2 regions of the Streptomyces sp. NPDC055287 genome follow, and region 2 is predicted to be linked to the other one. Evidence: riboswitches for the same ligand, from Rfam matches in the RefSeq annotation. Region 2 holds a riboswitch; the other holds the start of a gene.
The links. Region 2 has a riboswitch for glycine ahead of gcvP (aminomethyl-transferring glycine dehydrogenase). Riboswitches for the same ligand answer to the same signal wherever they lie in the genome.

Region 1 (4,283 bases), on a different contig from region 2:
GGCGTGCGCGACGTCGTTCGCGGACACCACTTCGTACGCCCGGCTCCAGCCGCTCGCGGCGAGCTCCTGGGCGGAGGTGACGCACGGCGCGTAGCCGAGGCCGTCGACGTCCATGTTTCCGTACTGGGCGTCGGGGGACCCGGCCTGGCCGTGCCAGAGCAGCATCCAGAGCTTGCCTCCCGCCGGGTCGGCGAGGGCGCGCAGGAGTGCCTCGTACGCGTCGTAGCGCCCGGGTGTCACCTGGCGCAGCATGTGCTCGACCTGCCCGGCCGCCGCAGTGCCTGACGCGCTCACCCTGGGTCCCGCCCCTCTTCGATCCACCGTGTCGGTTGTCGACCAAGCTTAAGCGGCAGCACTGACACAGCACACGAGTCAGGCACGCGTGTAGAAAGGCCGGACCTTCTCCAGCATCCAGCCGGCGACCGGGTCCTGCGCCACGTCCAGCAGGACGAGGCTGACCTCCCAGGGCACCCGGACCCGGCCGAGCGCCCGGCCGAGGGCGTCCATCGGGGCGTTGCGGTCGGCGCCCTCCCAGGTGGACAGCTGCACGCCGACGAAGAGCACCGGGGACCCGCCCTCGACGCTCGCGAGCGCCCGGCGGGCGGTCAGCACCACACCGCTCTCCTCGAACTCCCCGGCGGCGGCGGCGAGGAAGTCGACCGGCTCCTCCTGCCAGTCCGGCTCGAAGAGCCGCACCCGGCCGCCGCTCGCGGGCCCGTCCAGCGGCGTACGGCCGGCCCGGCAGAGCTCGGCGACGGCGGGCGGCGGCAGCGGCACACCGACCGCGCCGTCCGGGTTCACCGCGATGCCGAGCTGCGGGGGCAGGCCGCGGGCGAACTCGCGGGCGGGCGCGACGGTGAAGGACATGTGGGGCCCGGCGCAGTGGCGCAGCTGCTCCTCGGAGCTGTACACGGGGACGTACGCCTCGCCGTGGATCTGCAGGGTGGGCAGGTCCAGGTTCGGGGAGTCGGGCCCGCCGCCGTTCGGCAGCGGCACCCACACCTGACTGCGGCCCAGCACCTCGACTATGCGGCCGCCGGCGGCGGGGTTGCCGAGCGAGGCGCCGAGGACCTCTTCGAGCTCGTTGCCGGGCCAGCCGTTGCCGCCGTGAGGGTGGGCCGGTGCGGGAAAGTCTGGGTAGTCCACGGCACGACTTTAACGCGGGGCACGGGTGCCCCGGGGCTCAGCCCCGGGCCCCGCTCCCCGAACGCCGGACGGGCCGGACAGTGCCGCCGAGCGGCGCGGGGTAGGCCCGTGGGCCCTCGCTACGTGCGCGCCGGGGCCGGGAAGTCGATCATCGTCAGCGCGCCCGCCGCGTCCCGGTCCAGCAGCACCGCCGACGCGCAGCCGACCGGCAGCCGGCCGGCCTCCGCGTCCCGCACCAGCCGGCCCACCGCCCGCCGGTGCCGGGCGAAGGCGTAACCCGAGACGCCGCGGCCCCGCTCCTGCTGTCCGGCCCGCGCCACGTCGGCCGTGACGTCGAGCAGCACCAGGTGCAGCGCGACGCCGCGGCGGCGGGCGTCCCGCGCCAGCCAGCGCCGCACCCAGGCCTGCGTACCGCAGTCGTGCACCACGACGCCGTCGCCCGAGCGCAGCGCCCGCCGCAGGCCCGCGTAGTGCGCCGCGCGGACCAGCGGCCGGTAGAGGGCGTACGGCAGCAGGCGCGGCATCCGCGCCTCCCAGCGCTCGCGCACGTCCTGCGAGTCGATGCGGTGCGCCGCCGCGCTCGCCGTACGCCGGATCAGGGTGCTCTTTCCGCTGCCGGGGAGGCCGGACACGACCACCGTGTCACCGGCGTCGAAGCCCAGTGCCCGCGGGCTGCGCCCCTCGCGCTCGCGCAGATCGCGCACGGTCGGCTCCGGCCGGCGGGCGGCCGACCTGACGGGCACCGGCACGGGCACGGCCACGCCCTGCTGAGCGGGCACCGCACGGTGTGTGGTGCCCGCGGTCGTCGCGTACACGCCTGGCTGCTGGAACGTCATCGTCTTCCCCCTGTCGGGTGTCCCCCACCCTTCCCCCCACCCTTGCCCAAGAAGTGTAAAGAAAAGGTAATGCGTCACAAGTCCATTTCCGTGCAATGATGTGCGCGCCAACTGCATACCGGCCGCTTGAATCCGCGCGGGAGAGTCCGAAGCACTGTGTGCCGAGGACGCCGAAGGAGCAAGTTCCTCCCTTGAATCTCTCAGGCCCCGTACCGCGCGGGCGAGGCAGATCTGAAAAGCGGGCCGCTTCGTCGCGGCTCCACCCAAGGTGCAAGCCGGGACTCTCTCGGTGAACCTCTCAGGTTCCGATGACAGATGGGGAGGATTGTCCTCGCCTGTCATGCCCTGGGAGCCCCACACATGAGCAATGTCCCCCGTCACACCGCCCTCGACGCGCTGCATCGTTCGCTGGGCGCGACCATGACCGACTTCGCGGGCTGGGACATGCCGCTCCGGTACGCCAGCGAGCGCGACGAGCACAACGCCGTACGCACCCGTGCCGGCCTCTTCGACCTCTCCCACATGGGCGAGATCACGGTCACCGGCCCGCAGGCCGTGAACGCCCTCGACTACGCCCTCGTCGGCAACATCGGCACGGTCGGCCTCGGCCGCGCCCGCTACACGATGATCTGCCAGGAGGACGGCGGGATCGTCGACGACCTGATCGTCTACCGCCTGGCCGAGAACGAGTACATGGTCGTCGCCAACGCGGGCAACGCCCAGATCGTCCTCGACGCCATCACCGAGCGCGCCGCCGGTTTCGACGCCGTCGTACGGGACGACCGTGACGCGTACGCCCTGATCGCCGTCCAGGGCCCCGAGTCCCCAGGCATCCTGAAGTCCGTCACCGACGCCGACCTCGACGGGCTGAAGTACTACGCGGGCCTGCCCGGCACCGTCGCCGGTGTCCCCGCGCTCATCGCCCGTACCGGCTACACCGGCGAGGACGGCTTCGAGCTCTTCGTCGCCCCCGCCGACGCCGAGAAGCTGTGGCAGGCGCTGACCGAGGCGGGCAAGGACGCCGGGCTCGTACCGGCCGGCCTCTCCTGCCGCGACACCCTGCGCCTCGAAGCGGGCATGCCGCTGTACGGGCACGAGCTGACCACCGCGCTGACCCCCTTCGACGCGGGTCTGGGCCGGGTCGTGAAGTTCGAGAAGGAGGGCGACTTCGTCGGCCGCGCCGCCCTCGAGGCCGCCGCCGAGCGCGCCGAGACCGCGCCTCCGCGCAAGCTGGTCGGCCTGATCGCCGAGGGCCGCCGCGTCCCGCGTGCCGGTTTCTCCGTGGTCGCCGACGGCAAGGTCGTCGGCGAGGTCACCTCCGGCGCCCCGTCTCCGACGCTGGGCAAGCCGATCGCCATGGCGTACGTCGACGCCGCGCACGCTGCGCCCGGCGCCTCCGGTGTGGGCGTCGACATTCGCGGTACGCATGAGCCGTACGAGGTCGTCGCGCTGCCGTTCTACAAGCGCCAGAAGTGACCCCCCGCACAACCTCCCCGTTCATCAGCACTCCCCCGCGTACAGGAGAATTCAGGTCATGAGCAACCCCCAGCAGCTGCGTTACAGCAAGGAGCACGAGTGGCTGTCGACCGTCGAGGACGGCGTCGCGACGGTCGGCATCACGGAGTTCGCGGCCAACGCGCTCGGTGACGTCGTCTACGCCGACCTCCCCTCCGTCGGCGACACGGTGACCGCGGGCGAGACCTGCGGCGAGCTGGAGTCGACCAAGTCGGTCAGCGACCTGTACTCCCCGGTGACCGGCGAGATCGTCGAGTCCAACCAGGACGTCGTCGACGACCCGTCGCTGGTGAACTCCGCCCCGTTCGAGGGCGGCTGGCTCTTCAAGGTGCGCGTCGCGGAGGAGCCGGCCGACCTGCTCTCCGCCGATGAGTACGACGCCCTCTCCTCCGGCAACTAAGACCTCGAACGGGACCGTGATGACGCTTCTCAACACTCCCCTGCATGAGCTCGACCCGGACGTCGCCGCCGCCGTCGACGCCGAGCTGCTCCGCCAGCAGTCCACCCTCGAAATGATCGCCTCGGAGAACTTCGCTCCGGTCGCGGTCATGGAGGCCCAGGGCTCCGTCCTCACCAACAAGTACGCCGAGGGTTACCCCGGCCGCCGTTACTACGGCGGCTGCGAGCACGTCGACGTGGTCGAGCAGATCGCCATCGACCGCATCAAGGCCCTCTTCGGCGCCGAGCACGCGAACGTCCAGCCCCACTCGGGCGCCCAGGCCAACGCCGCCGCGATGTTCGCGCTGCTGAAGCCCGGCGACACGATCATGGGTCTGAACCTGGCGC
Region 2 (4,283 bases):
CGGCCACCGGGGAGCATCTGCGGCGGGCGGGGATGACGACCGTCGCGGACCTGGCGGAAGCGGGCGAGGACGAGCTCGTACGGCTGCTGGGAAAGGCGCACGGGCTCTCGCTGTACCGAATGGCCGTCGGGCACGACGAGCGGCCCGTAGTGGCCGAGAGGGACGCGAAATCGGTGTCGGTCGAGGACACCTTCGAGGTCGATCTCCACGACCGGGTCCGGGTCAGGAACGAGGTGGTACGGCTGTCCGACCGGTGCGTGCAGCGGTTGCGGGCCGCCGGGCGCTCGGGCCGGACCGTGGTGCTGAAGGTGCGCAGGTACGACTTCTCGACGCTGACACGCTCGGAGACGCTGCGGGGGCCGACCGACGATCCGGCGGTCGTACGGGAGGCCGCGGGTCGGCTGCTCGAAGCGGTAGACACCACGGGCGGTGTGCGCCTGCTGGGCGTAGGCGTCACCGGGCTTGCCGACTTCACTCAGGAAGATCTCTTCGCGCAGGCGGCGGGTGAGCGCGCCGACGCCGAGGCGGAGGCGGGCGAGGAGTCCGGCGGGACGGCGGGCGCGGCACCGGGCGGCGGAGGGGAGCCGGCGGCGCCGGTGCCCGGGCCGCCGGTGGAGCGCCGGTGGCTGGCCGGGCAGGACGTGCGGCACGCCGAGTACGGAGCGGGGTGGGTGCAGGGCAGTGGTGTGGGGAGGGTGACCGTGCGGTTCGAGGAGCCGACATCGCCGCCGGGGCGGGTGAGGACCTTCAGGGTGGACGATCCGGATCTGGCGCCGTCGGACCCGCTCCCGCTGGTGCGGGCGTCCGCGGATCAGGCCGGGTCGTCGCCGGCCAGCCGCCCGAAGTCCCGGTCGGGGGCGGGGGAGGAGATGTCGAGCCCGTAGTGGTGGTAGAGCTGTAGTTCCTGCTCGGGGGAGAGGTGGCGGCCCACACCGAAGTCGGGGGCGTCCCGGATCAGGGCGCGGTCGTAGGGCACCCGCAGGGAGTCGTCGACGAACTTGCTGGGCTCCAGGGGCACGAAGGCGTCCCGGCTGAAGAGGCCGGTGCGTACCGCGGCCCATTCGGGCACACCGGTGGCGTCGTCGAGGTAGACCTCGTCCACCGTTCCGATCTTGGTGCCGTTGCGGTCGTACGCCTTGCGGCCGATCAGGCTGCGCGGATCGATGTCGGTCTGCACGGTCCCTCCAACTGATCGCAGCTGCTCCGTAGACCCTACGAAAGTGCACAACTGTGGACTCGGCCACTCGAGGGATCCATGACGGGCCTCGCTGGTAGGCTGGCCAATGGCTGCTGACCCCGTGCGGGAGAGTCTCCGGTGAACGTGCCGGAGGCGCCGAAGGAGCAAATCCTCCCCGGAATCTCTCAGGCCCACGTACCGCACGGACGAGGTCACTCTGGAAAGCAGGGCGGGCGTCGGACGGGAATGTGCTGGAGGACAGCACAGCACCTGTCGCGGACCCCGTCCTCACCGACGGTGAAAGCCGGAACGACTCTCGACGTCAGCGACGTCCGCACGGTCTTCCGGTGAAGCTCTCAGGTTGAGATGACAGAGGGGGAGGCCGTCCGGGTACCCGTGCCGTGGTGCCCCTCGCAGGTCGCGTCAGACCAGGAGGCCTTCCGCAGATGACCGCAAACCGCATTCCGCTCTCACAGCTTGAGCGTGGCATCCCCTTCGAGCAGCGCCACATCGGGCCCGATGCCGAAGCTCAGGCCAAGATGCTTGCCCAGGTCGGGTACGGCTCGCTCGACGAGCTGACCGCGGCCGCGGTGCCGGACGTCATCAAGAGCGCCGAGGCGCTCGGGCTGCCCGACGCGCGCACCGAGGCCGAAGTGCTGGCCGAGCTGCGCACGCTCGCCGACCGCAACCAGGTGCTCGCCCCGATGATCGGGCTCGGGTACTACGGCACCTTCACGCCGCCGGTGATCCTTCGCAACGTCATGGAGAACCCGGCCTGGTACACGGCGTACACGCCCTACCAGCCGGAGATCTCGCAGGGCCGCCTGGAGGCGCTGCTCAACTTCCAGACGATGGTCGCGGACCTGACCGGTCTGCCGACCTCGGGCGCCTCGCTGCTCGACGAGGGCACCGCCGCCGCCGAGGCCATGTCGCTCGCGCGCCGCGTCGGCAAGGTCAAGAACGGCGTCTTCCTCATCGACGCGGACACGCTGCCGCAGACCGTGGCCGTGATCCAGACCCGGGCCGAGCCGACCGGGGTCGAGGTCGTCGTCGCCGACCTGTCCGGCGGCATTCCGGCCGAGGTGGCCGAGCGTGGTGTCTTCGGCGTCCTGCTCCAGTACCCGGGTGCCTCCGGCGCCGTACGCGACATCAAGCCCGTCATCGAGCAGGCGCACGAGCTCGGGGCGATCGTTACGGTCGCCGCCGACCTGCTGGCGCTGACGATGCTGACCTCGCCCGGCGAGCTCGGCGCGGACATCGCGGTGGGCACCACCCAGCGTTTCGGTGTCCCCATGGGCTTCGGCGGCCCGCACGCGGGGTTCATGGCCGTACGCGAGAAGTTCGCGCGCAGCCTCCCGGGGCGGCTCGTCGGCGTCTCCGTCGACGCGGACGGCAACAAGGCGTACCGGCTGGCGCTCCAGACGCGTGAGCAGCACATCCGCCGCGAGAAGGCCACCAGCAACATCTGTACCGCGCAGGTCCTGCTCGCGGTCATGGCCGGTATGTACGCCGTCTACCACGGCCCCGACGGCCTGCGCGGCATCGCGCGCCGCACCCACCGGTACGCGACGCTCCTCGCCGAGGGACTGCGCGCCGGCGGCGTCGAGGTCGTGCACGGTACGTACTTCGACACGCTGACCGCCCGCGTCCCGGGCAGGGCGGCCGACGTCGTCGCCGCGGCCCGTGAGGTCGGCGTCAACCTGTACCTGGCCGACGCCGACCACGTCTCCATCGCCTGCGACGAGACGACGGCGCGCGCACAGATCTCCGCGGTCTGGGCGGCTTTCGGTGTCGACGCCGACATCGAGGCGCTCGACGCGAAGGCGGCCGACGCGCTGCCGGAGGGTCTGCTGCGGACCGACGCGGTCCTCACGCACCCCGTCTTCCACCAGCACCGCTCCGAGACCGCGATGCTGCGCTACCTGCGCAAGCTCGCCGACCGCGACTACGCGCTCGACCGCGGTATGATCCCGCTCGGTTCGTGCACGATGAAGCTGAACGCGACCACCGAGATGGAGCCGGTCACCTGGCCGGAGTTCGGGGCGGTCCACCCCTTCGCGCCCGTCGAGCAGGCGCAGGGTTACCTCACGCTCATCCACGAGCTGGAGGAGCGCCTCGCCGAGGTCACCGGGTACGACGCGGTGTCGATCCAGCCCAACGCCGGTTCGCAGGGCGAGCTCGCGGGTCTGCTGGCGGTCCGGGCGTACCACCGGGCCAACGGCGACGACCAGCGCACGGTGTGCCTGATCCCGTCGTCCGCGCACGGCACGAACGCCGCGAGCGCGGTCATGGCCGGCATGAAGGTCGTCGTCGTCAAGACCCGCGAGGACGGCGAGGTCGACGTCGAGGACCTGCACGCCAAGATCGAGCAGTACCGCGACGAGCTGTCGGTGCTGATGATCACCTACCCGTCCACGCACGGGGTGTTCGAGGAGCACGTCGCCGACATCTGCGCGACGGTGCACGAGGCCGGCGGTCAGGTGTACGTCGACGGCGCCAACCTCAACGCGCTGGTCGGCCTCGCCAAGCCGGGCAAGTTCGGCGGCGACGTCTCGCACCTGAACCTGCACAAGACCTTCTGCATCCCGCACGGCGGCGGCGGCCCCGGCGTCGGCCCGGTCGGCGTACGCGCCCACCTCGCGCCGTACCTGCCGAACCACCCGCTCCAGCCGACCGCCGGTCCCGAGACGGGTGTGGGGCCCATCTCGGCCGCTCCGTGGGGCTCGGCGGGGATTCTGCCGATCTCGTGGGCGTACGTCCGTCTGATGGGCGGCGAGGGGCTCAAGCGGGCGACTCAGGTGGCTGTGCTGGCCGCGAACTACATCGCCAAGCGCCTGGAGCCGCACTACCCCGTGCTCTACACCGGTCCGAACGGGCTGGTGGCGCACGAGGCCATCGTCGACCTGCGGCCGCTGTCGAAGTCGACGGGCGTCAGCGTGGACGACATCGCCAAGCGGCTCATCGACTACGGCTTCCACGCGCCGACCATGTCGTTCCCGGTGGCGGGCACGCTGATGATCGAGCCGACCGAGAGCGAGGACCTGGCGGAGATCGACAGGTTCTGCGACACGATGATCGCCATTCGTGCGGAGATCGAGAAGGTCGC

Region 1: linked by a shared signal. The riboswitch ahead of gcvT (glycine cleavage system aminomethyltransferase GcvT) and the one ahead of gcvP (aminomethyl-transferring glycine dehydrogenase) in region 2 are both predicted to bind glycine.

Annotation. Positions count from the first base shown of each region.
Region 1 is NZ_JBSHNE010000002.1:567,659-571,941, reverse strand. It holds gene ACWIHY_RS05870 (enhanced serine sensitivity protein SseB C-terminal domain-containing protein) at 1-294, opposite strand, end outside; gene ACWIHY_RS05865 (enhanced serine sensitivity protein SseB) at 373-1,146, opposite strand; gene ACWIHY_RS05860 (AAA family ATPase) at 1,266-1,982, opposite strand; glycine riboswitch at 2,110-2,207, shown strand; glycine riboswitch at 2,208-2,307, shown strand; gene gcvT (glycine cleavage system aminomethyltransferase GcvT) at 2,343-3,458, shown strand; gene gcvH (glycine cleavage system protein GcvH) at 3,517-3,897, shown strand; gene glyA (serine hydroxymethyltransferase) at 3,917-4,283, shown strand, end outside.
Region 2 is NZ_JBSHNE010000007.1:280,640-284,922, reverse strand. It holds gene ACWIHY_RS14805 (DNA polymerase IV) at 1-884, shown strand, start outside; gene ACWIHY_RS14800 (PRC-barrel domain-containing protein) at 812-1,177, opposite strand; glycine riboswitch at 1,292-1,388, shown strand; gene gcvP (aminomethyl-transferring glycine dehydrogenase) at 1,624-4,283, shown strand, end outside.